DNA from 4 places in the Paenibacillus sp. JGP012 genome. Region 4 is predicted to be linked to each of the others. Evidence: predicted binding sites of a transcription regulator. Region 4 holds the regulator's gene; each other region holds the start of a gene.
The links. Region 4 encodes Rex, which represses fermentation and respiration genes when NADH is low (regulators of the CRP and FNR family bind a similar motif). Its sites were predicted from a motif close to TTGTGAAATATTTCACAA; they were not measured.
Positions count from the first base shown of each region.

Region 1 (7,850 bases), on a different contig from region 4:
CAAAATGACATGGATCAACTGATAGACAGCACCCATCGCCAGCATGGTGGCCCACCCGAGCACAAACAGATGAGCGTGAAACCAGCCTTCAGGTCCTCTTAATTCATCACCAAGCCAGCCAGTCAGTGATAGCAGAGAAAATACATGATACATGATAAAGCCAGCAATGCCTGTGATGATAAAAAGAAACGGCAGCCTGGACATGGCTTTCGCCTCCTTATCCTTTTTCGATGCTGACTTTGGCTGTTCCATCCGTTTGCTCCTGTACCGTGTATCGACAACCGAGCTGATTCAATTCCTCAATTAAAAATACAGGCACACGGTCATTGTGAATCAATACAATTTCTCCTGGTTTGCAGCGTTTGAGAGCGGCTAATGTGCGCATCATCGGCTGAGGCGGCTCCAGTCCGCGATTGTCCAGAACGATGGTCGGCTCTTTCAGTTCCTGTGTTATAGCCTCCTCTGGCAAAACCTCGGATTTCGAAGGTTCAGTTATCGCTGGAGGTTGCCCTTCACAGGAAGGTATGACATTCTCTGAAGCCAAGCCCTCAATCGACGAGGAATCTAATTTGTTCCGAGCCAGCGTACTGGATTGAACCGCCGCAGAGATTTTCCCTGCAGCGGTTTTGTTTTTTTTGTGCACAAACGTGGTCACCCAATGATTGGATTCAAGACGCTCTGATGTACTGGAGTATCCTTTCATTTTCAGAATGCCAAGCAGTGGAGTTGGCTTGAATGGCGCATGCAGGACGAATACGTCTTCGTGCTTCAGTTCTTTGACGGTATCCATAATGAGCTGGAAAGGTTCTAACTTTTTGCTCAGGTGAGGACGAACGTCCAGTGCCACAATGTTAACGACAGTTTCAGGCATTGATCTTCACATCCGATTCGGTGCTGACTGTTGTGGCGGTGCTCGTCTGCTGAATCAGCTTGACCGAAGATTCATATAAAGCAGCCATGCCACCGTACAGGGCATAGAAGAATGAGTCGGGTGCATCAAGGGAGAAAGAGAGATAGGATTTGGGGCCCATCTCAAGCACACGCTCAAACAATCTCGCACTTTCATAGGCATAAAAGCAGAAATGAGTAAATTCAAACACGGGCATTTTCTCGTAAATCGTAATGATCTCTTGTGCATAGGTTGCCTGCTCACGCTGAGCAATCTGAATCATGGATGCAGCATCTTCGAGTCCCAGCGTAAGACGCAGTGTAGTCTCGTTTATGATTTCAACATGCGCCATTTCCGTTCAACTCCAATCTATCGTTTCGTGATTTTGACTTGAAACGTTATAGGACCTTGTTCGATATATTCCCATTCAAAACCGTCGGGATGTGTCGATTGAAACTGGAAGCGGAGTGGTTTTGGATCGTGATCGTTCACTAGCAGCATCGCTTCCTCCGGCTGAAGGGCTTCGAACGTTTCAAAGATGATTTTATGTTTCAGATGAGGCGGATACTCTGTCGCATTAATGGCTGCAACATATGTGTTCATGGGTCATTCCTCCAAATTGGGATTAGTTGTGGTGTTGCAACTTGATTATAGAAAAGCAGACAGGAGGGCTGTGTGAGCCTGCTCACACCTTTATTTTTGTCATAATCTCGCCTTATTTAAGCTGGAATCCTGTTCGGAAAAGGGCTCTGGAGCATTCATAAATATGCAACTGTGCGTTATGTTTCAGTTCTTGTGATATTTTGCACAGTTAGCAGAGCCGGGCATCATTATGCTTAGCCCATGATTGACAGTGCATGTAAGGAAGCGAGTGTTTTCCTTCAGCCGATGTCATGAAAGCACCCGAGAGAGAGGAGGTACGTGTATGGAATCAAAGTTATTAGACCCGTTTGGACGTGTGCATGATTACTTGCGAATATCGGTTACAGACCGTTGCAATCTGCGGTGTGTGTATTGCATGCCGGAAGAAGGAATGCAGTTTGAACCAACAGAACGCATCCTGTCCTATGAAGAAATTACATCGATTGTCCAGGCACTTGCTCCGCTGGGCATACGGAAGCTGCGATTGACTGGCGGAGAACCTCTGGTTCGCAAGGGGCTGGATCAATTGGTTGCCATGCTATCCGCTATTCCGGGGATTGAAGACATTGCATTGACAACCAATGGCATATTTTTGGCACCTCATGCCGAGATGCTGAAGGCTGCAGGTTTGACACGCGTTAACATTAGTCTCGATTCGCTCAAACCGGAGCGATTTGCGCGTATTACACGGGGCGGGAAGGTACATCGTGTGCTGGAGGGCATTGAAGCCAGTCAAAGGGCTGGATTCAAGCCAATCAAGCTAAACGTTGTACTGATGAAGGGTATAAATGACGATGAGGTAGAGGATTTTCTACGCATGACGCTGGAGAACCCGATTGATATTCGTTTTATTGAATACATGCCCATCGGAAATAGTGGAACCGGTTGGAAGTCGAGTTATTTGCCGCTAGAACATGTGCTGAAGACTTGCGGAACCAAGTGGAACTACGAAAGCCGCGATGTGTATGGCAATGGCCCAGCGGACAGTTATCGGATTGTTGGGGCCGCTGGAACGTTCGGGCTGATTCGTCCGGTCAGCAGTCATTTCTGCGGCAGTTGCAACAGACTCCGGTTGACTGCCGACGGCAACATTAAGCCGTGTCTGTACTGGTCGGATGAGTATAATGTTCGTCCGCTCGTCGGTAATGACAAGGCGGTGCAGGATTTGTTTTATAAGGCGCTCGGCACCAAACCCGAAACTCATGACATGGTAAAAGCCTTGAAAGGGCAGCAGATTAACGGAACACCTACGCTGCGGCATATGTCGCAGATTGGAGGATAGGAAGTGCGAAATCGTTTCAACAGGTCACTATTGTGGGAGGACAACAATGAGCAGCGAAAGCATGCCCTGGATGGGCAAACTGAAGTATTTTGCTAAACGTGAGAAAAACGCAGAAGGCTGGAGTGAAATGTCCCCGGTTAACCGGGATTGGGAAGATGTGTATCGGCGTCGTTGGCAGCATGATAAAGTGGTGCGTTCTACACACGGTGTGAACTGCACGGGTTCGTGCAGCTGGCAGATTTATGTCAAGGATGGCATCGTGACATGGGAAACACAGGCGACGGACTATCCATCCACCGGACCGGATATGCCTGATTTTGAACCACGTGGATGTCCGCGCGGGGCAAGCTTCTCATGGTATCTACATAGTCCACTGCGTGTAAAACACCCTTACGTGCGTGGGGCGTTACTGGAAATGTGGCGTGACGCTTTAAAAACACATGGCGATCCTGTTCGTGCGTGGTCAAGTATTGCGAATGATCCCGTCAAAGTGAAACGATACAAGTCGGTACGCGGTAAAGGTGGATTGGTTCGTGCGTCATGGGGGGAAGTGACAGAGATTATTGCTGCTTCCATGATTCATACGATCAAAGATTACGGTCCTGATCGGATCATTGGTTTCTCCCCAATTCCAGCGATGTCCATGGTCAGCTACGCAGCTGGTTCCCGTTTCTTGTCTCTCGTGGGTTCACCACTGCTTAGTTTCTACGACTGGTACGCGGATCTGCCGCCGGCATCCCCGCAAATCTGGGGGGATCAGACGGACGTGCCGGAAAGTAGTGACTGGTATAACTCAGGATACATTTTGGTTTGGGGTTCCAACCTGCCGATGACCCGTACGCCGGATGCTCACTTCCTTGCTGAAGCACGTTACAAGGGAACAAAAGTCGTTTCCATCAGCCCCGATTATGCAGAATATGTGAAGTTTGCTGACACTTGGATGTCCGTAAAACAGGGTACAGATGGTGCACTTGCCATGGCCATGGGACACACCATCCTGAAGGAATTTTATCTGGAACGTCCTACAGATTACTTCATGTCCTACGCGAAACAGTATACGGACTTCCCGAATTTGTTGATTGTGGAAGAGAAGGATGGCGTAAACGTTGCAGGCCGCTTCTTGCTAGGGGAAGACCTTGGCATCGAGGGCAACAATATGGCATGGAAAACCCTTGTATATGACGAAAATACGGGAACTTATGCGATTCCAAAAGGCAGTATGGGCTTCCGCTGGGGTGAAGAAGGTACGTGGAATCTCAAAATGGAACAAGTGGATACCGGTGAGCCGATTGATCCAAGACTGTCGATGCTCGGTGTGCATCATGATCTCGTAACCTTGCAACTGCCTTACTTCGATGACGAAGGAAGTCATGTGATGGAACGGCAAATCCCGGTGCGCCGCATCTGGGTTGATGATCGCTGGATTACGGTTACTTCAGTATACGATCTCGTGCTGGCGAAGTACGGGGTAGATCGTGAAATGACTCGTTCAGCAGACTCTACTGAAATCGTTGCAGGAGTCGTTCTGGAAGCGGAAGAGGATAAACCCTTTACACCTGCTTGGCAGGAGAAAATTACCCGGGTTGATCGTGATACCGTCGTTCAGATCGCACGTGAGTTTGCACAAAATGCGGTGGATACACAAGGTCGTTCTATGATTATTATGGGGGCTGGCATCAACCACTGGTACAACTCTGATGTTATCTATCGTGCCATTATCAACCTGCTTCTGATGACGGGTTGCCAGGGGGTTAACGGTGGAGGCTGGGCTCACTATGTCGGTCAGGAGAAACTGCGTCCGGCCGAAGGCTGGCAGACGATTGCATTTGCACGTGACTGGAGCGGACCTGCGCGTCTGCAGAACGGAACATCCTTCTTCTATTTTGCAACAGATCAATGGAGATATGAGGAGACCCCAGTCGGAGAACTGACCTCAGCACTTGAGGGCGATCCGCGGTTCCAGCACGTTGCCGACTATAATGTCATGGCTGCGCGCATGGGCTGGCTTCCATCCTATCCGCAATTCAACCGCAACTCGATTGATTTGCATCAGGATGCACTGAATGCGGGGGCAACGACAACAGAAGAGATCGGAGCCTATGTGGCATCTGAACTGCAAAATAAAAATCTGAAATTTTCGATTGAACAGCCGGACGATCCGGCGAACTTCCCGCGTGTGCTGTTTGTATGGAGAGCCAACTTGATCTCAAGCTCGGGCAAAGGACATGAATATTTCCTCAAGCACTTGCTTGGTGCTACGAACGGATTGCTGAATGACGATGATCTCGGACTTCGTCCAGAGCATGTGGAGTGGGTGGATGATGCACCGGAAGGCAAGCTGGATCTCATGGTCAATATGGACTTCCGCATGGCAGGTACAGCCATGTATTCCGATATCGTTCTTCCGGCAGCAACATGGTATGAAAAAAGCGATTTGAGCAGTACGGATATGCACCCGTTTGTGCACCCGTTCAACCCGGCGGTTGCTACGCAGTGGGAATCCCGTTCAGACTGGGATACATTCAAGGAGATTGCGCGTGTGTTCTCCGAAATGGCTGCACAGCAGTTCGATGGACCACAGAAGGAGATTTTGGCTACACCGCTGCTGCATGATTCACCAGATGAACTCGCTCAGCCGTATGGAGAGATTAAAGACTGGAGCGCAGGAGAATGCGAAGTGATTCCGGGCAAAACGATGCCGCATATTCAGGTGGTTGAACGTGATTATGCTGCGGTCTACAACAAAATGATCAGTCTCGGGCCGAATGTGAAGGATAAGCCGATCGGTACGAAGGGCATCTCTTGGTCTGCAACGGAGGAATACGAGAAACTGAAAGGCATTTTGGGTGTGAATCGCAAAGATGGCATTGGACAAGGATGTCCCGATCTGAGTTCAGATCGTAATGTCGCTGAAGCCATTTTGACGCTATCCACCACCACAAACGGCAAGATGGCTGTACGTGCATGGGAGTCACTTGAGAAGAAAACGGCACTGCATCTAAAGGATCTCGCAGAAGAACGCTCGGAGGAATGTTTCACCTTCGATGAGATTACGTCGAAACCGAAAACAGTGATCACGTCACCTGCATTCAGCGGATCGGAAAAAGGCGGACGGCGGTATTCACCGTTTACAACCAACGTGGAACGTTTGATTCCATGGCGTACGCTGACAGGCAGACAACAGTTCTATATCGACCATGCGATGCTGCGTGAGTTTGGCGAGACACTGGCGACCTTCAAACCGATTCTGAAACATACACCGTTCCATCCAAACAGTAAACGTCCGATCGAGGGCGGCAAGGAAATCGTGCTGAACTATATGACACCGCATAACAAATGGTCTATCCACAGTATGTACTATGATGCACAGCCGATGTTGACTTTGTTCCGGGGGGGCCCAACGATCTGGATGAACCACGAAGATGCTGAGGACGCGGGTCTGGTGGATAACGACTGGATCGAATGTTTCAACCGCAACGGGGTTGTTGTGGCGAGGGCGGTCGTCACACACCGTATTCCGCGCGGAGTAGCGTTTATGTATCACGCTCAGGATCGTCATATTAATGTTCCGGGTACGAAAATTTCACAGACTCGCGGCGGTACGCATAACAGTCCGACCCGTATTCATGTGAAACCAACCCATATGATCGGCGGGTACGCCCAGTTAAGTTATGGTTTCAACTATTATGGCCCGACAGGCAACCAGCGTGACCTGAACGTCATCATTAGAAAACTGCAGGAGGTGGATTGGCTTGAAGATTAAAGCACAAGTCAGTATGGTCATGAACCTGGACAAATGTATCGGATGCCATACATGCAGCGTTACATGCAAAAACACCTGGACGAATCGTCCAGGTGCAGAGTACATGTATTTTAACAATGTCGAAACAAAACCAGGTGTTGGTTATCCGAAACAATGGGAGGATCAGGAGCGTTATCGCGGCGGCTGGGAGATGAAAAATGGCAAGCTGGAGCTGAAATCCGGTACACGGGCAAGACGTTTGCTGAACATTTTTCACAACCCGGATCAACCAACGATTGACGATTACTATGAGCCGTGGACTTATGATTACGAAAAACTGACCAACAGTCCGGAGAAGAAACACCAGCCTGTTGCAAGACCGAAATCCCAGATTACCGGAGAGTACATGAATCTGGAATGGGGTCCAAACTGGGAAGATGACCTCGCGGGTGCTCATGTCACGGGGATGGAAGACCCAAACATGAAAGGTGTCGAGGAATCGATCAAAATGGATTTTGAACAGGTATTTATGATGTACCTGCCGCGGATCTGTGAACACTGTTTGAACCCGTCCTGTGTGTCCTCTTGTCCATCAGGAGCGATGTACAAACGCGAAGAGGACGGCATCGTGCTTGTTGACCAGAATGCTTGTCGTGCATGGAGATTCTGTGTATCGAGCTGCCCATACAAAAAAGTATATTTCAACTGGCAGACAAACAAAGCCGAGAAATGTACGCTTTGCTTCCCGCGGATTGAAGCGGGTTTGCCAACGATCTGTTCCGAAACTTGCGTGGGCCGTATCCGTTATATCGGTCTGATGCTCTATGATGCAGATCGCATTGAAGCGGCAGCTTCAGTGGAAAATGAAAAGGATCTGTATGAGTCCCAAATGGATGTATTCCTTGATCCGAATGATCCTGAAGTCATCCGTGAAGCACGTGCAGCAGGCATTCCGGAGGACTGGATTATTGCAGCACAGCAGTCCCCGATCTACAAAATGGTGATTGACTGGAAGATCGCATTGCCACTTCACCCTGAATACCGCACGATGCCGATGGTATGGTATATTCCGCCGCTGAGCCCAATCACCAACCGGGTAGAAGGCCAAGGAAGTTCGCTGGAAGCGAGCGATATTTTCCCGGCCATTGATAACATGCGTATTCCGGTTGAATATCTCGCGAACCTGTTGACTGCCGGAGATACAGGGCGCATTCGTGAAGTGTTGCGCAAAATGGCTGTAATGCGGATTCATATGCGCAACCAGCAGACCGGCAAAACGAGTGAGTCCGACTTGC
Region 1 covers NZ_JACHKG010000019.1:1,632-9,481, forward strand. Annotated here, with positions in the region: gene HNR77_RS20295 (hypothetical protein) at 1-204, opposite strand, end outside; gene HNR77_RS20300 (DUF2249 domain-containing protein) at 218-871, opposite strand; gene HNR77_RS20305 (hypothetical protein) at 864-1,241, opposite strand; gene HNR77_RS20310 (DUF2249 domain-containing protein) at 1,259-1,492, opposite strand; gene moaA (GTP 3',8-cyclase MoaA) at 1,815-2,813, shown strand; gene HNR77_RS20320 (nitrate reductase subunit alpha) at 2,860-6,576, shown strand; gene narH (nitrate reductase subunit beta) at 6,566-7,850, shown strand, end outside.
Region 1: HNR77_RS20310 (DUF2249 domain-containing protein) is a predicted target of Rex. The motif match lies at 1,683-1,700, and genes of this name have one in related genera.

Region 2 (7,850 bases), on a different contig from region 4:
TACTGACGGCTGCTTGCCACAGCGCATTACGCAGACGCCATTCCTCCGCAAAGAGCGGCTTCTCCAGAACCTCCAGCCTTACCACCTTGGGAAAGGACCTGCATATATCCGGCGTTCCGTCTGTGCTGGCATCATCAACAATGACAATCTCATCCACAAATTCGCTCAGGTCATGCAGCACTTCCTCCAGATAACGGCCCTGTTCGTTGCGGACCTGCAGCATAGCCGTCAGCTTGTTGTTTTGACTCTTACGTACCCTTCGAACAGCATACGATTGTGTAAAAGCATCCGTCTCCCTGTCCTGTAATGACAGAGAATACGGTTCTTCTTCGATCCGTGAGTTCACAACGCGATGAACCTGATGAATCTGGCAGGTGACCTGACTTGACGAGTCCTGGACTTCTGAATCAGGAGGCTCGACCTGCGGCCTGTTCCCAAGGGTTCTGCGTTTTTTCGGGTCCATCATTAAGGCACCTCCCCAAGCAGCTGCTGCACGGCTTGATCCAGCAGCTCCAGTTCCAGGATTCGAGCCAAAGCATCTTCATTTTCTACAGCTGTTTCCAGAAACAGCCTCACCGCCCCGTGACGTTCACCCCGAAGGGCCATTGCTGTCCCTGATAATTGCCGATATTCGCGAAGACTGGCTCCGTCCTGAATGTCGCTGGCATGAACCAATGCCAGGGCGTGCTCCACACGCTCTGTTTCCTGATAGATGCGAAACTTCCAGTGTCTTGCTGTTTCCCCGCCAAGCTCATCAAGAATACGCATGGCACTGCCGTAGTCATCGTTGATGCGGAGCAGCTCCGCTTGAACCAGCTTCTCTTCTCCCGCTTCAAGCCAGCGGCATAACTGCTCGTAATGGTGGCGTTCCTGCTCGTTCCCGGCACTGATGCCATACACCTGCAAAGCCTGCTCGGTTTGACCCGATTTTGTATAGATCGCCGAGAGGAAACGGTAGTGGGACTGAATGCAGTCCTGCCGCCCATTGATCACTGCATGAGAGAAGGCTTCTTTCAGTGAATCGGCTGCATGATTGTCCTCCAGTAAATATTCGTAAGCCGCCAGGAGGAAGGAGATCGTCTCATGTGCACCAGCCTTGGACCGAAGCTCTCTGTAGTAGTCGGCTCGCACCCGGCATTGAAGCGATGTGATGCTGTCTGGTATGCCACCCAGAACCTGCCTCAGTGCATGTAAGAAAAACAGCTCATAATCACGCAGCGGAATGCTCTGGCTGTCTTGATTGATGTAACCTGCAGGTGAAGGGTCTTCCCCTCCAAGCCAGACCGCTCGAATGCCTTGAAAGAGCAGCTTCATGTACCGGGTTTCCGAAGAGGTGCCAACCAGATCGGCTATACCGACCAGTCGCGAAATGCTGCTCTCCCAGAGCGGAGATACAGCTTCATCTCCAACCGGCTCTGGCAAGAGTGCAATACATACTTCTGGCCGCATGGCTGCGACAGCCATCAGCCAATAAGGATGGGCAACAACTGCAACTGTCCTTGGCTCCTGCAAGCGCTTCTCGGCTTCTGACAGGGGAATGACCTGAATGGATGCAGGAAGCTGCTCTTGCTCGGCGCTGCGGCTGCTGACGTAGGCGAGCGTTCCCTGTTCGGCTGCAAATAAAGCAGCAATGTCAGGATAAGGAAATGATGACCAGCCCCCTTTGCGTGGAAAAAGCACATATTGGACTGGCTGGGCCGTCTCTGCTGCCAGTTCCTGTTCAGCCTGCTTCCGTGCAGCAGTAGAGCCGGGTTTGGACGAGCAATCTGTAGTTGTTAACGGTTCTGAACGTTCCAACTTTCATTCACCTCGCTTTATTTAGAAGGCTTACTTTCTATGTAAAGTGCTTTAGCATACCGCATGTGTGTGAACTGCCTGACACTAACATATGGGGATTCCGCTCCAAACATGAACATCTTCCAATAATACTCGCGTCGTACAGCCTTTAATGTGGGATACACAAACTAACAAAGTGGCGGCATACAACCATTAAGGTGACGATATACAACGATTAAATTGGCAACATACAACGATTAAAGTGACGATTTACAACCATTAAGGCATGTGATAGACAAACCAAGGATGCAGCTGACACAGCAGAACAAGCGACAGGAACCGCCAAACAATAGGCTTAATTTTATCTATTGTGTGACCAAGGTCACTTTTTTTCGCAGGGGAGGTGGGTATTGTGATAATTCTCACATGTGAGTTATGCGTAATCTGGCACAATACGTTCATCAACGTATTTGGAGAACAGACAGCGAAGATGAACGCTTCAACGCCACTTACGTATCTTGCTAAAGCGAACAGAAAGAAGGGGTAAAGGTATGGATCCGATTATGCTATCGCGTATCCAGTACGCACTTACAACGATTTTCCACTTTTTCTTCGTACCGCTGTCCATCGGCCTTGTGCTGCTGGTTGCGATTATGGAGACGTTGTATGTTGCCAAGGGGAAGGAAATCTACAAAACGATGGCCAAGTTCTGGGGCAAGCTGTTCCTGATCAACTTTGCCGTCGGCGTAGTCACCGGTATTTTACAAGAATTTCAGTTTGGCATGAACTGGTCGGAGTATTCCCGGTTTGTCGGCGACGTCTTCGGTGCGCCACTGGCGATTGAAGCGTTGCTTGCGTTTTTTATGGAATCTACATTTATCGGTTTATGGATATTCGGCTGGGACCGTTTGTCCAAAAAAGTCCATCTGGCTTGTATCTGGCTTGTATTCACCGGTACATTCCTGTCGGCGCTGTGGATTCTCGCAGCCAACTCGTTTATGCAGCATCCCGTCGGCTTCACGCTGAATAATGGACGGGCTGAGATGAATGACTTCTTTGCATTAATTATGAATGGTCAGCTTCTCGTCGAATTCCCGCACACGATCTTCGGTGCTCTCATGACAGGAGCCTTTGTGGTAACGGGCATCAGTGCCTACAAGCTGATGAAAAAACAAGATGTGGAAGTGTTCCGCAGATCCTTCAATATTGCGATTATTATCGGTCTCGTTTCCTCGCTGGGTGTGGCTTTCTCAGGGCACTTCCAGGCGCAGTATCTGGTGGAAACACAGCCGATGAAGATGGCTGCAAGTGAAGGCACATGGACAACAACGGAGGACCCGGCACCATGGACGGTTATTGCCTCCATTGATACGAAGAATCAAGAGAATTCAGGGGAGATCAAAATCCCTGGACTGCTCAGCTACCTGTCCTACAGCAAATTCTCGGGCAGTGTCAAAGGCATGAAGGAACTGAATGCCGAGTATCAGCAGACGTATGGACCGGGAGATTATATTCCACCTGTACGTACAACGTTCTGGAGCTTCCGTGTCATGATCGCTGCGGGTGGATTGATGATTCTGCTGGCGGTGTATGGAACGTACCTGGCTTGGCGCAAAAAGCTGGAAGTAGCCAAACCATGGTTTATGCGTTTAATGGTATTTGCTATCTCATTGCCGTTTATCGCCAATACAGCAGGCTGGATTATGACGGAGGTCGGCAGACAGCCATGGACGGTATTTGGATTTATGACGACCGAAGCTGGCGTATCACCTAACGTATCCGCAGGAATGATTTTATTCTCTACGATTGCCTTCACAGCGGCGTATAGCGTTCTTGGGGCCGTGATGGTGTATCTGTTTGTACGCAAAATCAAAGCAGGACCGTATGCCGTTGATAAGTCGGAAGAGCATGATGAGTCTGCCGATCCGTTTGGCATGGATGGGGGGTATTCCGTTGTTACTAAGTGAGCTGTGGTTTGTACTGATTGCCGTGTTGTTTATCGGATTTTTCTTTCTTGAAGGTTTCGACTTCGGCGTAGGCATGTCTACCGGACTGATTGCCAAAACCGATCGTGAACGCCGTACGCTGATCAACTCCATTGGTCCATTCTGGGACGGCAATGAGGTTTGGTTGCTTACCGCGGGCGGGGCGATGTTTGCGGCTTTCCCGCATTGGTACGCAACGCTGTTCAGCGGGTTCTATCTGCCGCTTGTTGTTGTACTGCTGTTGCTCATCGGGCGCGGGGTTGCCTTCGAGTTCCGCAGTAAAATGAAACAGCAGCGCTGGCGCAAAACATGGGACATCATCATTCTGGTGGCCAGCGCGCTGCTGCCATTCCTGTTCGGAGTGGTTTTTGCAACCATGATGAAAGGTCTGCCAATTGACGAGCAGATGCAGATGCATGCCGGATTCCTGGACATTGTCAATCCTTACAGCGTCATAGGCGGCTTGAGTGTAACGCTGCTGTGCCTGGTTCACGGGCTGTTATTTGCTTCCCTGCGTACTGTCGGCGAGCTTAGAGAACGGGCGCTGCATCTCGCACAGAAGTTAATGATTCCGCTGGCTGTAGTTCTGGTCCTGTATGCGGTATTAACCTATGTGATGACCGATGTGTTCGCTGTTCGCGGCTGGGCGCTCTGGATTATGGTGGTGCTTGGTGCGGTTGCGTTCGCTCTTGCTGCGTACTTCATTCGCCAGAAGCGTGAAGGCCTGGCTTTCGGTATGACAGGTGCAGTCATTGCGATTGCCTTTGCATCAGTATTTATCGGACTGTTTCCGAGAGTCATCGTGAGCTCGCTTGGTTCGGCTTTTGACCTGACCGTATATAATGCGGCATCCGGTGCTTATTCGTTGAAAGTAATGACCATTGTTGCCTGCACCCTGCTGCCGTTTGTGCTTGGATATCAGATCTGGAGCTATTATATTTTCCGCAAACGTCTGAACGAACAGCACCACCTGGAGTACTGACATGGGACGCGGGCTGATGAAGCTGCCGGGCATCCGGCCGGTACTCGCGCTGGCCTCTGCGCTGGTGCTGCTGCAGGCGATGACCATTATTATGCAGGCCAAATGGCTGGCACAGGCCATTACGGCATTGTTTGAAGGTGCTCCTGTCTCATCGCAGGTTCCTGTGCTGCTGCTGTTCCTGGCTGCTTTTGCCGCCCGCTACGCCCTGTCATTCTGGCTGCAGCTTGTCACCACACGATATGCGGAGAGAACGGGAACGGACCTGCGCAGACAGATGACGGAACAGTGGTTTCGGTTCGGTCCGCGTTACGCCAAAACCGAAGGCACAGGACATCTGGTGACGCTGGCGCGTGAGGGGATTGCTCAGTACAAAACGTATCTGGAGCTGTTCATACCGCGTATGCTGGGCACGGGATTTACACCTGTAATCATCCTGTTATACGTGTTCAAACTGGACACTATGTCCGGTATCATTTTGATGCTGACGCTGCCGATTCTGATTGTGTTTATGATTCTAATTGGGCTTGCGACCCAGCGCAAAATAGACGGACAGTTCAAATCCTACAAAGCGTTGGCAAATCATTTTGTAGATACGCTTCGCGGGCTGGAAACGCTCAAGACACTCGGACAAAGCAAGACGCATGAAAGCTCCATTATGCGGGTGAGTCAGCGGTATCGCAAAGCAACGATGTCTACCCTTCGGATGGCGTTTTTGTCCTCATTTGCGCTCGATTTCTTCACCATGCTGTCCGTTGCTTCGGTAGCTGTGGGTCTCGGGCTGCGTCTGACGGAAGGGAATATGCTGCTTGGCCCCGCCCTGACGGTGCTGATTCTGGCGCCGGAATATTTCCTGCCTGTACGTATGCTGGGTGCGGATTATCATGCGACACTGGATGGCAAGGAAGCCGGGGAAGCAATCAATAAAGTGATAGAGCGGGGCAAGGCTGCAGAGCAGCGTCAGATGGAAGCCTATGCAGGTGTAGTGCATCATGGGGATGAACTGGAGAGAGGTGGGGCAGGTGATAGAGTGTCTGATCATCTATCGTCCGCCATACTTCATACCCCCTCCACAACACGTACATTGGATAAATCAGAAACAACAACAGAAAAGTCAGATACATCAGATAAACCAAACACCGCAAGCACACCAGATACGCCAGAGACAAAGGCTCCTGCTGCTTCACGACTGCGTGTTGTCTTTAATCGGGATAAACATGAGATGAAGCTGTCTGCCACTTCTTCCGATCATGGTGTGCATGGTGCATCTCCAGCCTCCTTGTGTTCTGCCGATTCTTCGGTATCGATGTCCTCGTGGGGAGAGTGCAGCCGATTAGCGCTGACAGATATTCAGGTTCAACATGAAGCCGAGGGACCTTATTCTCTTCGGGATGTGACATTTCAACTGACGGGCCTAGGCAAAATCGGGATCATTGGCGCCAGCGGAGCCGGAAAATCAACATTGATTGATGTACTCGCAGGTTTCCAGATTCCAACAGCCGGGCAAGTGCTGGTTAATGGTCGGCACCTTACCCCGGAACTGCTCAATGCCTGGCGAAGCCAGACGGCGGCTATTCCGCAGCATCCTTATATATTCAGCGGCTCCATTGCAGATAACATTCGTTTCTACTTGCCGGAGGCATCCGATGCCGAGGTAGCCCAGGCTGCTCAGGCAGCAGGACTGACGAAGCTGTTATCATCGCTGCCAGGCGGTCTGCATGAAGAGATTGGGGCGGGGGGCAGACAGCTCAGCGGCGGCCAGGAGCAGCGTGTTGCGCTGGCAAGAGCTTTGCTCAGTGAACGCAGTGTGCTCCTGCTTGACGAACCTACAGCGCATCTGGACGTGGAGACCGAATATGAGCTGAAGCAGACCATGCTGCCGCTGTTTGAAGGAAAGCTTGTTTTTCTGGCGACACATCGTCTGCACTGGATGCCGCATATGGATCGCATTATCGTCATGGAGGGCGGCACAGTGGCGGAGATGGGCACACATCAGGAACTGCTGGCAAGACGCGGGGCATATTATCACATGATTCAGGCGCAGATGGAGGCGATATGAGATGAAATCCGGATATTCAAGAGTGGAGACAGAACAGAGTGAGCAACCAACGAACAGCTGGATCGCTCCGTACACAGCGCAGTACCGCTGGAGATTTATAGGTGCAATTGCACTGGGCACATGCGCGGCACTCTGTGCGGTGATGCTGCTGTTCACCTCTGGATATCTGATCTCGAAGTCTGCGCTGCGTCCTGAAAACATACTGATGGTGTACGTTCCTATTGTAGGCGTACGTGCCTTTGGGATTTTCCGGGCAGTGTTCCGCTATGTCGAACGGCTGGCGGGACATGATGCGGTCCTGCGTGTACTTGCGGATCAGCGGGTGAAGCTGTACCGCATTTTGGAGCCGCAGGCCTTGTTCTTGCGCTCACGCATGCAGACCGGTGATGTGCTTGGCGCACTCGCCGATGACGTGGAGCGTCTGCAGGATATTTATCTGCGCACCGTATTTCCGGCGGTGACTGCGCTTGTAATCTATGGTGCGGCTGTGCTTGCTTTTGGCAGTGTTGATCCGATGTTTGCCGTATGCATGGCGCTATATATGTTATTTATCGCGGCGGTACTGCCTGCAATATCCCTGAAATTAACCTGGAGATGGCGTGTGCAGCTGAAGAGAGAAAACAGCAAGCTGTACACACGTCTCACCGATGGTGTGCTTGGGCTTGGAGACTGGATTGCCAGTGGCAGAGCGGCAGTGTTTGTACAGTGGCAGGAAGAGGATGAGGAGCATGCGGACCAGATTCGCCGCAGATTGCGGCGCTGGAATCGGTGGCGTGATTTTATTGCACAGTTTGTCATCGGGCTAATGGTGGTTTCGGTAACCTTGTGGGCAGGACAGGCGGCCTCTGCTGCCCAGCTGCCTGCGGTCATGATTGCTGCCTTCGTACTGGTGCTGTTTCCGCTAACGGAATCACTGCTGCCTGTAGGCGACGCGCTCGGGCATATGCCGGATTACCGTGAATCACTGGAGCGGTTAAACAGGCTGGAAGGACAAGAGGGAACGGGTACGGATACGGTTGGAAAAAAAGATATAGATAATAGAAACAAGGAT
Region 2 covers NZ_JACHKG010000002.1:378,316-386,165, forward strand. Annotated here, with positions in the region: gene HNR77_RS04135 (glycosyltransferase) at 1-463, opposite strand, end outside; gene HNR77_RS04140 (hypothetical protein) at 466-1,797, opposite strand; gene HNR77_RS04145 (cytochrome ubiquinol oxidase subunit I) at 2,328-3,743, shown strand; gene cydB (cytochrome d ubiquinol oxidase subunit II) at 3,688-4,743, shown strand; gene HNR77_RS04155 (ABC transporter ATP-binding protein/permease) at 4,745-6,799, shown strand; gene HNR77_RS04160 (amino acid ABC transporter ATP-binding/permease protein) at 6,801-7,850, shown strand, end outside.
Region 2: HNR77_RS04145 (cytochrome ubiquinol oxidase subunit I) is a predicted target of Rex. The motif match lies at 2,187-2,204, and genes of this name have one in related genera.

Region 3 (7,850 bases), on a different contig from region 4:
TGCCGCAAGAATCAGCATCCCCAGGAATACACCGGACAGCTCCCCCTTTCCGATCAAAAAAGCAGCGATTGCAAGCACTCCCCAGGTTACCAGGTAGGTGACCAATATGTGCATCGACTGTCCTCGAAGCAGCTGTGTGGCTGATCTCTGTTGTTCACGGGCAAGCAAATCAGAGGCCTGCTCCAGCATCTGCTCCCGCTGTGCCAATTGTCCATATATTTTCAGATCACGGAAGCCATATAACACTTCAGTCACTTCGGTAGACAGCTTTGCGCGCTGCTGACGCACCTGATCACTTCGTTTACGCTGCCAGCTGACCACCAGTCCGGGTACAACAAACGCTGTAATCAGCATGCCTGCCACAAGCAAACATGCAATCCAGAAGGAATAAACGGCGGTAAATATGACGGTGCACAGGAACACCATCACGACCATCACTGGAGGATAGGCTACACGTAAAAAGTAATGCTGCAAGCTTTCCACATCACCAACGATGCGCGCCAGCAGGTCTCCGCTTCGATTTTTATTCAATATTCCCGGAGTGAGAGGAATCAGCTTGGCAAAAAATGTGGTGCGCAAACGGCTCAGAATGGAGAACGTTGCCCGATGTGAGGCGAGTCGTTCCCCATAACGGCTCGCTGCACGCACAAACCCAAGCAGTTTAACCATCGATGTGAGCACAATCAGCGTGTATAACGGCGGCGCAAATACGGTCTGAGAGATCATGTATCCACTGGCGGAGAAGAGTGCTACTCCCGCTGTACCAGCAATAAATCCGAACATAATGGATAACAGAATGTCTTTGCGTTCCTGCATCATGGCTTTGGAAAGTACGGCCAGCTCCTTCACCTTCATGCGATCCCTCCTCTTTGCTGCATATGAACCATCTCGGCGTATGCGGGTAAACGCTCCATAAGCTCCTGGTGTGTGCCTTGATCTGCGAGCACGCCATCTGCCATAAACAAAATCCGATCCGCTTGCTGAATGGTATACAGCCTGTGGGCTACGGTAATCATCGTTGCTGTCTGAGCCAGTGATGCGATCGAGCGCTGCAGTATTCGCTCTGTGTGCAGATCAAGTCCAACCGTTGGTTCATCAAACAAAATAACGGCAGGTCGTTTCAGGAACGCGCGAGCAAGAGCAAGTCTTTGCTTTTCCCCGCCAGATAATCCTCTGCCTGCTTCTCCCACAGGGGTGTCCAATCCGTTTTCCAGCCCGGCAACCATGTCAGCAAGACCTGCCTGCTCAGCCGCTGCTTCGATATCCTTTCGGGATACATCCTTCCCTGCACCGATAGCGATATTTTCAGCAAGCGTGCCTGCAAAAATATACGGATGCTGTGTAATATAGCTGATCTGTTTGAACCAGTTGATTTCACTCCATTGCGCGAGCGGCCTTCCATTAACGAGTACAGCTCCTGCTGTCGGTTGTAATAAACCCGAAATGACATGCAGCAAGGTCGTTTTCCCCGAGCCGCTTTTGCCAACGATTGCGATTTGTTCTCCCGGATTAAGCCCCAGCTGCTCCACTTCAAGTTCAAACCCCTCCGAAGCATAGCGAAAACGCAGATTTTGAAGTTCAATCGTTGGCGGTAGATAAGATGCAGATCGCTCCTCTTCGGATACGCTGTATGTCTCCATTTCCGATTGTGCAAACGGATGAGTCATCTCGTCCTGAGGTGACCGTGATATTTGATGTTCCTTTTGAGATGCCTCTTCTAACAATTGCTCAACCTTGCGAATAGCCCCCATGCTTGTGCGTCCGGTGTGGAAGGCCGTTCCTGTATTTTTGAGCAAACTATAAAATTCAGGAACGAGCAGCAGCACCAGAAAAGCGGTATGGAAGCTCATGGACTTGAACACCAGCAGCTGAAGGGCGAGCTCCAGTGCAACAATGCCGATGCTTAACATAACAATCGCTTCCAGCATAAATGTGTTGGTGAACGCAATTTTCAGAATGCTCATCGTTGTATCGCGGAATCCCAGACTGCTGCGTTCAATCTCCTGCTGCTGACGGTCTGCACGACCGAATATCTTCAGTGTCACCAGCCCCTGAAGTGAATCAAGAAACGTTCCCGAGAACATAGCCAGCTGTTCATACTTCTCTTCAGACTTGTTTTTGGTTTGCAGACCCACCAGAATCATAAAGAGTGGAATAAAGGGTGCAGTGCATAGCATAATCCAGCCTGTATTCGCATGTAAGATGAAGGCAGCCGTTAATATTAAAATCGGAATGATCGCTGCCTCCATCATACGCGGAGTGTACTGACTAAAATAGCTATCCGCTTCATCTACCGCGTCCAGTGCAACACTGACTTTACCTCCTGTCTGCCCCTGTAACGAGGAAAACATGGAGGCCCGGGTCAGGTGCTGCAGCACCATGGCTCGCATCCGTGTCTTGGCATGGGCTGCCATATGCAGACCAACCTTTCCGTTACCGTACATGAGCAGAGTTCGGATGATCATAACCGCGAGCAGCGTGCCGAGTAGCAGCACAATCGAGCCCAATGCAGCTTTCTCTACAAAGATTCGCTGCACTGCTTCAGCTGTGAATACGGCCTGAGCGATCACAGCTGCCCCAAGGGCTAGTGAAAAGGCCATAAGGAGAAGCCTGCTTTTACGAAGTGATGACATTTGCTGCTGAATCAGCATGGACTTCCGCCGACCAGATGGTTTCCTTTGCCGTGCAGCTTGCTTGGTTGTTGATTGTTCGGCCCGCTTTTTCCTTTGCCTTTTCACAAGATACCCTCCTTTATCTTTTTCCTTTGACATAATCGGCATCAAATAGAAACAGCTTGAACACCAGAATCAGGGAAGGAATGAGCAGACATAGCCCTCCAATAAATACGACGACTAGGGCGAAACCCATCGCTGGCGGAGTTGCGCTGCTATGAATGGTGATATACGGATCTAGAATGTAAGGATACTGACCGATGCCATAGGCAAAGAACGCACAGAAAAATTGCAGCATAACACTGATAAATGCCAGTCCGTAACGGCGACCGTTGTACAGCAGCCACATCGCAATCATGAAGAACGCCACGGATAAGGCGAGAAGCCACCAGAGGTCCATCATATTTTGAAAATGACGCGCATTGTGCTGCCCCAGATATATAAAGGAGGTCAGGGCCAAAATGATCGTTGGCGTGCTCCAGAACAAGGCATAATTCCGCATGAGTTGAAGTGCAGCACCGTCCTCTGCCCGCGAGGCGTAAAACGTTAGAAACGAGCCGCTGATAAATAAGACCGAAACGATGGCGAGACCAACGATGCTCCATGACAACGGATTAGTCAGCAAGGCCCAATAGTCCAGCGACACGGTCTCACCCTGCTTCAGAATAAATCCCCCTTCCGACAAGGTCAGTGCCACGGACAGGGATGCGGGAATAAGCAATCCGGTAGCTCCATATAAGAACAGGTATACGATGTTGTTCTTGGAGCCATAATTTTCAAACGCGTAGAACGATCCCCGAATGGCGAGCAGAATGACGGCAATACTGCCCGGAACGATCAATGCCGCGCCATAATATGAAGCCGTATCTGGAAAAAAACCGACGATGCCAATATAGAAAAATACAAAAAATACATTCGTAATCTCCCATACAGGAGATAAATAACGAGAGATTAAACGATTAATCAGATGGTCCTGCTTGGTCAGGCGTGCGTAAAAGGCAAAAAATCCGGCTCCGAAATCAATCGATGCAACGATCAGATATCCGTACAGGAACAGCCAGAGCACCGAAATGCCAATCAATTCATAACTCATGTCAAATGTCCTCCCTTCCCTGCTTCAATAGCTTGATCCCGATCTTCCCTCGTCTTGATCCATTTCTCCATTTCAAGCTCGGCAGGGTTGTTATTGAACAAACGCTTCAGAACGAGCGCACATATCACACCCAGCACAATATATAAGAGCAGGAAAACAAAAAATAAAATGCGTACACTCGGGGATGTCGTAGCAGCCTCCTCTACGCGCATGTATCCTCGAATAATCCAGGGCTGTCTCCCGATCTCGGCATAGAACCAGCCCATTTCTACTGCCAGAAAGGCAAGCGGCGCGCTGAGAGCAACCAGACGAAGCAGCCATTTGTTGAGCGGGTTACGCTTCTTCCAGAGCACAAAGAGAAAGTACAAAGCAGACACGGCTAACAGCGCGAACCCGATACCTGCCATCAGATCAAAGAGGTAATGCACCAGCAATGGCGGCTGCTCATCAGGCGGGAATTCGTTCAGCCCAGTGACCTCGGCATTAAAATCCCCAAAGGCCAGAAAGCTGAGCACCTTGGGCAGATGCAGTGCGCCTATAATCTCATGCTCGGCATTCAGCCACCCCAGCAGAATCAAATCCGCACCACGTTCTGTTTCAAAATGCCATTCTGCAGCTGCCAGCTTCTCCGGCTGATGCTCAGCCAAAAATTTGGCGGATACATCACCAGCAAGTGTATTTAGCAAACTGAACACCAGCACAACGGCCATCATCAGATTTAAGCCTTTTTTGTGGTAGGCTGATGCACCTCTTCTTAGCATCGCCAGCGCGGCGATGCCCGCGAGCAGAGCGGCTCCTGTAACATAAGCAGAACTAAGCACATGAAATACCTTGGAGAATGATGCCGTATTTAACATGGCCTGCACGGGATTGACGGCTGCGAACTGCCCTGCCTGCATGACAAAACCTTCTGGCTGATTCATAAATCCGTTCACAGTTGTAATAAAAACAGCCGACATGCCTGCTCCAGCTACAACGGGAATGGTTAACAGCCAGTGGATGTAAGGATTTTTGAACCGATCCCACGTGTACAGATAGATGCCCAGGAAGATCGCCTCGAAGAAAAACGCGAACACTTCCATAAATAACGGCAGTGCGATGACATTGCCGGCCAGCTTCATAAAGTTTGGCCAGACCAGAGCCAGCTGCAGGGATATCGCCGTACCAGTCACCACCCCTACGGCCACTGAAATGACAAATCCTCGCGACCACCTCTTGGCCATCAGTATGTAATGAGGGTCCCGCTTGCGAATGCCGATGAATTCTGCAATCGAGATCATCAGGGGTATACCCACACCAAGTGTTGCAAAAATGACGTGAAAACCTAGGGTCAGACCTGTTACTAGTCTGCTCCATAACACCGTATCGATTGCCATCTTGTAATGCCTCCTCTGTAGTAAATGTCTCATGAAAAAAATTCACAATTCAAATGAAAGTGATAGATTGCCACTAGACCCAGACCTAATATTCAAAATTAGTATATCCTCAATTTGAAGCAATTCAATCGATGACACGTCTTCGCCTCTAAACGTTCAAGAAAGGCTCAACATTTTCTGACAAGTTGGTGAAATTGTTCACAACCACCCTTTCGGGCTATTGATTTATCGGATGAAACCCATTATAAGAGCAACGATTTATGTTAAACTGAGGAAGCTCGCACGCTTGTCTCACTGTTGCTTGATTCAGACATACTGTATTATTCGGATAAACCCATACATAAGGAGATGTTTTATTGAATATTATTGAAGGTCCATTTGATCATCTGTCGGAGACGACACGATTAGTGATCCGCCCATTACGGAACGAAGACTATGCGAACTGGCTGCATGAATTCGAAAGCCGCGCTCCCTCCCTGCATCGCCATGATCCTGGAAAAATAGATATGAGCGAATGCACACCGGAATGGTTCGAACGACTCGTTGAACGGCACCAGGAATTGGCGCGTACCGATAAGGTTTATATATTTGGAGTATTCAGCAAAGAAGATGGCACCCACCTGGGCATGATTGATATCGCCACGCTGGCTAGGGAACCATTTCAATGGGCCAGCTTTGGTTACACGATCCACAATCAGCATTGGAGAAACGGATATGGCAAAGAGGCCGTAAGCGAGGTGCTTCGGATTGCGGCTGAAATATTGAAGTTTCACCGCTTGGAGGCCCATATTAATCTGGATAATCATGCTTCGATCAAGCTTGCTGAACGTGTCGGCTTGCAATTTGAATGTGTCCGCAAAGGCTTTATCTATGAACATGAGGAATGGGTGGATCATCTCGTTTATTACAAAAACCTGTGATACGGACTTCGTCTATTCTAAGATGTATATCTAAAAAGCAGCTGCCCATGTTCAGAGCAGCTGCTTTTTCACGTTTGTTCAATTAACAAATAAACATGTATTAATGTGACTTTTTCAAAGTATATCCCTCGGGGAATTTGTAATAATACATGGATAAATGTACTAATTCTGCTGTCATCTTTTTCCTGAGACATTACACCCGCTGAATAGCCATTTCATTTAGAATTTGCTGTACCCGGTACGTGTTTTCCTGTAGTTGGGATTGTACATAAGACTCCACATCCTGCTGCTCGATGTCGTACAGCACTTCAATTTCTTTGGAAAACAGAAGATGTCCTTCTTCAATTTTGTGAGACAATGCTTTGATCTTCTTCGGCTTCGGTGTTTCACCCAAAACCTGCTGCAGCGCTTGAACATACGTCTCCAGTGTACGGGCACCAACCACCTTGATGCCTTGCTGCTCTTTATTCACAATAATAATCGATGGAAAACCTCTAACTCCCAGCCGGGCCACCATCTCGAAATCCTCTTCCAATAGATCTTGTGCCGATTGCTGTGATGCTGCTTCTACGATTACTTTGCCATTCAGCCCCAGATCATCAATAAGCTCAACAAGCACATCATCTTCCCCGATGTTACGATTCAATGCAAAGACAGCTTCACGTGCAGCTCTTAGAAACACTTGCTCCTTCCCCGGAACCATACGTTGAATGACTTTAAATACACGAGACGGCGGATAGGAAGACTGAATCGGATGATCATACCACAAGGAACCGTCAATTGGCATCCGTGAGTGCTCCCCTACTTCTCTCCAATGTCCACCCACATCCGAAGGCTTCTGAATCCCGTTTGCCCCATCGGAAAACCCTTCCCAGCTTGCTAACAAACCGCCCATTTTAGTTTCCACCTGAAAATAATGACCGTACTCCTCTATAAACCGATTCAGCACAGGCTCCAGTGCCCAGCAGTGTGAACAGATCGGGTCTGTCGCATAATACAACGTTATTTTCTTCTCTTCCTGCTTCAGATCAATAACCTGCATCTCTTCTTCATCATTTATGCCGCATACACCTGTTTCCAGGTCACACATCATCGATTCATGACTCATCGTTATCCCGCCTTTTTGATCTTATTCAATAGATTAATGTGTTAGTATGATTATAATATCTATAATCTTTAGAACAAGTACGATTCTTTTTCTGACTAAGTATCAAAAAGTATACTATTGAGTCACATCAACGTTTTTCTTAAATCATTGTTTCACACTAACCATTCTCTGGAGGTTTTTCAATTGAAATATGACTTTAATTTTGATCAGCTTTGCCCGGCGACATATGCTTTTCAAGTGATTGGCGGCAAGTGGAATCTTCCGATTCTGGCTATTTTGAGTGAAGATGACAGCATTCGATATAACGAGTTAAAAAGAAGACTTCCCGGGATCACACCAACGATGTTAACGAACTGCCTGAAGGACCTGATTCAATATGGAATTGTTCATCGGGAGCAGTACAATGAGATACCGCCAAGAGTGGAGTATTCACTCACATCATCCGGTAAGGAGCTGGTTCCACTCATTGAATCGATGGTGCTGTGGGGTCAGAAAAATATGCAAAGAGTTACCGAATCACCGCAGAATGGATAAATGTTCATTTTGATTGTACGTAGTTATCGGAAGTCCGGATTGCCACCTTTGTACCAGGTCGGGATTCGCAATAAATGGCCGACCAAAGGCTGCAAGGTCGATAACTCCGTCATGGATCGCCTTTTCCGCGGTCTGCAAATCAAGGTT
Region 3 covers NZ_JACHKG010000003.1:211,341-219,190, reverse strand. Annotated here, with positions in the region: gene cydC (thiol reductant ABC exporter subunit CydC) at 1-849, opposite strand, end outside; gene cydD (thiol reductant ABC exporter subunit CydD) at 852-2,651, opposite strand; gene HNR77_RS05745 (cytochrome d ubiquinol oxidase subunit II) at 2,752-3,765, opposite strand; gene HNR77_RS05740 (cytochrome ubiquinol oxidase subunit I) at 3,762-5,141, opposite strand; gene HNR77_RS05735 (GNAT family N-acetyltransferase) at 5,498-6,061, shown strand; gene HNR77_RS05730 (DsbA family oxidoreductase) at 6,255-7,169, opposite strand; gene HNR77_RS05725 (winged helix-turn-helix transcriptional regulator) at 7,353-7,703, shown strand; gene HNR77_RS05720 (alkene reductase) at 7,686-7,850, opposite strand, start outside.
Region 3: HNR77_RS05740 (cytochrome ubiquinol oxidase subunit I) is a predicted target of Rex. The motif match lies at 5,328-5,345, and genes of this name have one in related genera.

Region 4 (7,850 bases):
CAGGCCGTATTCTGGATACGATCGACTTTCTGAAAATTACGTTTCCTTCTCTGGGATCGTATCAGCTCGGTTACGTGTCAGCCGAGTTCGGATTTCAGCATGACCGTCCACATCAGGCGGACAGCGATGCACTTGCAACAGCTTATGTGCTGCTCAAGTGCCTGGATGAGCTTAGAGAGCTGCCTTTAATAACAATTCAGCGGCTTAGTGATCTGTTTGCGCCAGAGGATAGTGATCTGGGCTGGTTTTTGGACGGGCTGCGCAGCGAGAAGGAAGCTGAGCCAATACAAGACCTTGACGGGCATACGTATTATCGTCAGCTGGCGCTTAACGTCAGCGATTGGACGGAGATTGGAGCGCCTCGCGATGAGCGGGAAGCGAATCCGCTGGACGGGGTAAGCTTTGATCAGTTTATGGATCAGGTGAGAGCGAACCTCAAAGATACGCTGGAGCATTATGAAGAGCGTGAAGCACAGACACAGATGTTCAGCAGTGTACGACAGGCGCTGGATGAAGAGAAACATCTTCTTCTGGAAGCTGGAACGGGCACAGGGAAGTCACTGGGGTACTTGCTGCCGGCTATTTATGAAAGTGTTAAACAGGAGCAGAAGGTGATGGTGAGCACTCACACCATCAATTTGCAGGAGCAGCTGCGTGAGCGGGATATTCCCATGCTGACTCAGGTGGTGCCATTCCCGTTCAAGGCAGCTGTCTTCAAGGGCAGAGGGCATTACCTGTGCCTGCGCAAGTTCGAACACAAAATCAACAAACGTGAATTTGCTACGCCAAAAGAGGATTATTTCACAGCCGCTCAAATGATTGTATGGCTCACACAAACGGAAACGGGGGATGACGAGGAACTAAACCTCAGCGCACGTGGTGGCGACTTCTGGGAGACTGTTCAGAGCGAATCTGAATCATGTCTTGGCAGATCCTGTCCGTGGTTCCGCAAATGTTTCTATCATCGTGCCAAGCATGAGGCCGGGCTTTCGGACATTGTGATTACCAATCATTCGAAGCTGTTCACAGATGTGAAGGCTGCTCACCAGCTTTTGCCAGCATATGAAAGCCTGGTTATTGATGAGGCCCATCACCTGGAGGATGTTGCGGGTAAACATCTGGGTCTTCATATGAAGTATTTTACCCTTGTGCACACACTCACACGTTTGTTCAAGGACAGCCGTAACGGACAGCTTCCGATGCTGCGTTCACAGCTGTCAGGACACGAGAAAGGCGTGCAGTGGGGTTCCATGGTGGATGAGATGTTTCCTCTTGCTGTGGAAGTTAAGGAGCTCTGGGACCGTCTGAGCGACGCTCTGTTCAGCCTGCTTCCTGAACGCAGCGACGCGTCACCAGGCGAGACAGGACAATTCTCCCTGCGACTGAAGGCATCACAAAAGCCTGCGAAGTGGCAGGAGCTGCAGGATCTGGAGAACCAGATCTATGTCACTCTGGGCGATATGGTTCGCAAAGGCGACAAGCTGCTGCTTGAAGTGAAAGAGGATCAGGATGATTATCAGTCTGACAGCCTGATCACAGATATTACCGGACTGTTGAAGGATTTGACGACAATGAAGGAGAATCTGCGATTCTTCATGCGTATGGACGATGCCAAGACAGTGTACTGGATGGAAGCCAGCGGTCAGTTCCGCAGCAAGTCCCTTCAGTTATACGCTGTTCCGGTGGATGTAAGTGCACAGCTGAAAGAGATGTTTTTTGACAAAAAGAAAAGCGTTGTGCTTACATCAGCGACGTTGTCTGTCGACAAGTCCTTCCAGTTTATGATCGAGCAGCTGGGCTTGCAGGAGGCTGCGGACAATAATCGGCTGCTGACCTCCATGCTTCCTTCTCCGTTTAATTATCGTGAGCAGGCTTTGCTGGTGATCCCGCGTGATTTCCCGAGTCTGAAGGGCAGTGTCGGAGATGCACACTTTGTACAGATGCTGGTGCAATCGCTGGCTGAAGCGGCGATTGCAACTCGTGGACGGATGCTGGTGCTGTTCACCTCTTACAAAATGCTTCGCCAGGTATATGATCCGCTCAAGGAGGCCTTGTCGGGAAATGACATTTCTCTGCTGGGCCAAGGGGTGGACAGTGGCAATCGTTCCAAGCTGACCCGAAGATTCCAGGATGCCAAAGCGGCGGTACTGCTGGGTACGAGCAGCTTCTGGGAAGGGGTAGATATTCCAGGCGAAGCTCTCACCTGTCTGGCGATTGTACGACTGCCGTTTCAGCCTCCGAACCACCCGCTACTCGAAGCGAAGAGTGAACTGCTGGTGGAGCAGAAAAAAAATCCATTTATGAAGCTGTCTGTTCCACAGGCGGTCATCCGGTTCAAGCAGGGATTTGGGCGACTGGTTCGTACCGGCAAGGATCGGGGTATTGTCATCGTGTATGATACCCGTGTGATCGAGGCCTACTACGGCAAGTATTTCCTGTACTCACTGCCTGGACCGAAGATGGAACATATGCTTACAGAACAGATGGTACCGCGTATTTCCGAGTGGCTGGATCAACCTGCCGAGTAGCAAAAATATTCATTTTTTGTAAGCTATGGCATTGCATTGTGCTTTAACATGGCGTTACACTCGAAAGAGACTTTACAGGCAGAACATCATGGACTTATAAATTTAACTTGCAGGGCATTCTGTATATATATAAATAATGCAGCTATGCATAGGTAGATATACAGAATGCCCATCTTTTCAATATGTATTTTGATATCGCAGCATTATTTATAATTTTATCGTGGCAATGGTAAGGGGGAGCAATAAATGAAATCGGATAAAATTTCAGAAGCAGTAGTAAGACGTCTGCCTGTGTATTTGCGTTATTTGAATGAACTCGTGCAGCGTGAGGTGACAACGGTTTCCTCGCAGGAGCTTGGACAGCGCCTTGACTTGAATCCGGCCCAGATTCGCAAAGATCTGGCTTATTTTGGTGACTTTGGCCGTAAAGGCATTGGATATGATGTTTCTTACTTGATTGAGAAGATTCGTCACATTCTGAAAATAGACCAACAGATCAATGTGGCTCTGGTTGGAGCCGGTAATCTTGGACATGCGTTGTCGAATTATAATGCGTACCTCAAGGACAATATGAAGATTGTAGCTATCTTTGACGCATATGGTCCGAAAATCGGCAGCAAGATCAACAGTCTGACGGTCAAACCGATGGAAGAGCTGACCGAGGCGGTACAAAAAGATAACATCCGCATCGGCATCATCACGGTTCCTGATACAGAAGCTCAGAACGTCGCTGACCAGCTGATTGAGTCGGGGATTGAAGCCATTCTCAACTTTGCACCAACCATTCTGAAAACACCTCCGCATGTACGTATCCATCATGCTGATTTTACAACAGATTTGCTGAGCCTGGCTTATTACTTGGAGAACGGGAAGGACGAGGAGCAAGATGACAACAACGAATAAATGGGTAATTCACAACGGGAAATTTGCTGTAAACGAAGGTTCCAACTGGACAGTAGTGCAAGGATATATGGTTGTTGAGGATGACAAGATTGTGCATATTGGTGAGACGCTGCCGGAAGGAAACGAGCATCTGACTAAAGTGGATGGAAAAGGGCTCCTCTTCCTGCCGGGTCTGATCAATACGCATGGTCATGCAGCGATGTCACTGCTTCGCGGCCATGGCGATGATCTGGCATTGCAAGTGTGGCTGCAGGAAAAAATGTGGCCAATGGAAGCCAAAATGACTTCCGAGGACGTGTATTGGGGAGCATCGCTTTCCGTGCTTGAGATGTTGAAAGGCGGCACAACAGCATTTCTGGATATGTACGATCATATGGATCAGGTCGCAAAAGTGGTGGAACAGTCCGGGGCAAGAGCTGCGCTTGCGCGTGGTGTAATCGGACTTTGTTCGGAAGAAGAGCAGATGCGCAAGCTGGAAGAGTCTGCAGCATTTGCACGTGAGTGGAATGGACAGGCGGGTGGACGCATCACAACCGTAATTTCTCCGCACGCACCCTATACTTGTCCTCCAGACTACATAGAGAAGCTGGTACAGGTTGCACATGATCTGGACCTGCCGCTGCATACACACATGTCAGAAACCTTACGTGAAGTTGAGCAAAACGTAACAGATTATGGTCTGCGTCCAGTGGCACATCTGGAGAAACACGGCTTTTTCTCCCGCCCTTCTCTGGTAGCTCATGCGGTGCATCTGAACGATGAAGAGATCGAAATTTTGGCGCGTCATGATGTTGCCGTATCTCACAATCCGGGGAGTAATCTGAAGCTGGCCTCCGGGGTAGCGCGTGTTCCAGCGCTGCTAAAAGCCGGAGTGACGGTATCACTGGGGACAGATGGCCCTGCGAGTAATAACAATCTGGATATGTTTGAGGAAATGCGGCTTGCAGCCCTTATCCATAAAGGTGTATCCGGCGATCCGACAGCTGTACCTGCTGGTGAGGCGTTGCTGCTTGGAACAGGTTACGGTGCGAAGTCTATCTTCCTGAAGGATACAGGGATGCTGCAAGCGGGAATGAAGGCTGATTTTATTGCATTAGATATTGAACAGGCTCATTTCTATCCGCATACCGATCTGATTTCACATACGATATATTCTGCTTCTGCGAAGGACGTGCAGCACGTCTGGGTTGACGGGAAGCAGGTAGTGAAGCATGGTGAATGTTTGACACTTGATGAAGAGCGTATTTTGCGAGAAGCTCAGCAGGCATTTGACCAGCTGCTTGCTCGTTAAGGAATAGACAGGCTGCCGTGTGCAGTTTTTCAAGGAAAGGAAGTTCAGCTCTTGAAGAAAAAAAAGAAGTGGATCTGGATATCGCTGCTCATCCTCGTTCTGGTTTTGTTTGGACTTCAGCAATATTATGTCTACGTTACACAGGATCAGCGCCAGGAGGAAGCACTGGCGATTCAGGCGGCGAAGGACCAGCTCGGCATCACATCACCGGATGAGCTCCGCAAATACGTCTGGGGCGAAAAAGAAGGCGATGACAATATCTATTGGACGATGACGGCCAAAAATAAAGATAATCAGGATATCCTGGTATGGGTGAAGTTTGATATGAATAATCAGCCTGTGCAAGGTACGGGCGGGGTTCACAGTGAGCTGTTGCAGAACGGGATGTCTGAAACACAAATTCGCAGTCGCTTCGAATCTGATGTGCCTGGCGGCGAGATTAAACGGATCATGCCCGGAGTGGTGAATAATATTTACGTTTGGCAGGTATATTACAAAGCGGATACACACAATTATTATCGGTTTTACCGATTCAGCACTGGGGAGCAGGTGGACCTGGTGTATACAGTTCCTAACAGCTAGCCAAGAAACCGGCAGTCGATACATCGACTGAACCGGTTTTTTGGCATGTTCATGATATTAAATGCTGTCAAAATAGCTTATTTTAAAGTTTAATAGTGTTAATCGATGATATTCATGAAACTTTTAATATAGTTAAATTTAATATTTTATTCATATTTTCACCTTCGATATTGTATATACGATGTGATATACTCAAATATGTACTGAAGTTAACAAATAACGCAAACAAATCTGCAACAGTTATTGCAGATATCATGTACAGCTAACTATATAGGCCTGTAGATCATGTATAGGCTCATTTTTGGGAGGGGAAATTCAATTGAAGCTGAAAGTAATGCCTATTATTATTACTGCCGTTGTTTCTGCCGTCCTGTTGTTTGGAGGTTGGTTCATATATCGACAAGTCGCTGTACAAAGTCCGATTGAAAAGATGGTTACACAGTATGATGGTGTCAACAGTGCTCAGATAACTATTAACCGCAATGATGTGCATATGAAACTTGATCTGAAACCTAATGTCGATTTAGGCAGACTCGTGCAATACATTCATCGAGAAGGACAGAACCTGATCGGTTCACGTGCACTTAAACTGGACGTCGTGGATCATTCGAACGAAGCTTTGGAGAGCTGGTGGGGCGATGCGATGTTTACAGTCGCTCAAGCGATGGAAAACAAACAATATGCAGAGATTACCCCTACGCTATCGAAGATGGCGACGGGTGGGATCAAAGTTAACACCGCAATGGATGACAACAATGTGTATGTTAGTCTGAGAGACGGAGATGCCAGCAAGTTTATTATCCTGCCGCGTATACCCGGTCAGATAGGAGTGTGGCCTAATGCCTAAATGGACGAAAGAAGCAGCCATTGGATTTGTCCCTGTTTTGATTATTTTTCTTGCATTTATCGGAGTGAATATTGTACCTATTCTTATTGCTGCGCTGCTGGTAGGTGGCTTGTTATTTATGATGCAGATGCGCGGAGGAATTACTGTGGGTGCAGCCCAGGAGCGTAAACGGAAGAAAAAAGGGCCATCCAAGCTGACCTTTGAGGAAATTGGAGGGCAGGATAGCGCCAAGCAGGAGCTAAGAGAAGCGCTGGACTTTCTCATTCGTCATGATGAGATACAGAAGTTTGGCATTCGTCCGCTTAAAGGCATTTTGCTTACAGGCCCTCCAGGAACGGGTAAAACGCTGATGGCGAAAGCGGCGGCACATTATACCGATTCCGTTTTTGTAGCTGCATCAGGTAGTGAATTTGTTGAGATGTATGTCGGTGTAGGTGCCAGTCGTATCCGGGATTTGTTTAAGGATGCCAGAGCGCGGGCGGCAAAGGAAAACAAGGAAAATGCAATTATTTTCATTGATGAGATTGATGTTATTGGCGGTAAACGTGAGGGCGGTCAGCAGCGTGAGTACGACCAGACATTAAACCAGCTGCTGACAGAGATGGACGGTATATATACCTCCGAGACACCTCGGATATTGCTGATTGCAGCGACCAACCGTAAGGAAATGCTGGATAGTGCGTTGACACGTCCTGGGCGTTTTGACCGTCATATTCAGGTCGATCTACCGGACAAAAAAGGCAGAAAGCATATTCTGGAGCTGCATGCGGTGAACAAACCTTTAACTCAGGGTGTTAATCTGGATAAGATCGCTGAAGAGTCATATGGCTTCTCAGGCGCGCAGTTGGAAAGTGTGATGAACGAGGCTGCCATCTATGCGATGCGTGAGGACTTGACCAATATTGAACAGCGTCATTTGTCGCTTGCGATTGATAAAGTGATGATGGGTGAGAAAACGGATCGTGAATCGAGCGTCGAAGAGAAAAAGAGGGTTGCGATTCACGAACTCGGTCATGCCATAATGGCAGAGCTTGTGCGCCCGGGAAGTGTTAGCCAGGTAGCTCTGAGTCCGCGTGGACAGGCTCTTGGGTATGTGCGCCACAATCCGCAGCAGGAACAATTTCTGTATACGAAGCGTTTTCTGGAGGAGCAGATTATGATTGCTCTCGCTGGTGCAGCTGCTGAAGAGATGTATTACGGCGGGCGTTCCACAGGTTCACGTAACGACTTTGAGCAGGCGACCAATGTTGTTCAGACGATGATGGCTTCCGGCTTGACCTCGCTCGGCATCGTAAACATGGATATGGTCACGACGGAAGAGCTGATGCGTGAGAACAAAATGATCTTGCAGGAGCTGATGGAGCAGACCAAACGCCGGCTTGAGGAGCAGCGGACAATTTTCGACAATTCGCTTGATATTCTGATGCGTGAGGAAGTTCTATCAGGAGAACAATTTCGTTGTCAATTTCGTGACAGCGCCCGTTTACCAGCATAATTTCTTTATGCTGGTTATTTTTTTTTACATTTCACTCGTGCTAAGATATTATTAGTTGTTGGGTCGAAATTTGTAATTTTCGGCGAACAGGGTACAATAGAGAAATAGAGAACCGAAAGGATGGAGCAGAACCATGTTTTTCAAAAAAATAGGAGTTGTCGGCGGCGGCACGATGGGTCAAGGTATTTCCCAGATGCTTGCAGC
Region 4 covers NZ_JACHKG010000015.1:64,613-72,462, forward strand. Annotated here, with positions in the region: gene dinG (ATP-dependent DNA helicase DinG) at 1-2,528, shown strand, start outside; gene HNR77_RS18195 (redox-sensing transcriptional repressor Rex) at 2,775-3,431, shown strand; gene HNR77_RS18200 (amidohydrolase) at 3,415-4,722, shown strand; gene HNR77_RS18205 (DUF5590 domain-containing protein) at 4,774-5,304, shown strand; gene HNR77_RS18210 (hypothetical protein) at 5,624-6,151, shown strand; gene HNR77_RS18215 (AAA family ATPase) at 6,144-7,646, shown strand; gene HNR77_RS18220 (3-hydroxyacyl-CoA dehydrogenase family protein) at 7,780-7,850, shown strand, end outside.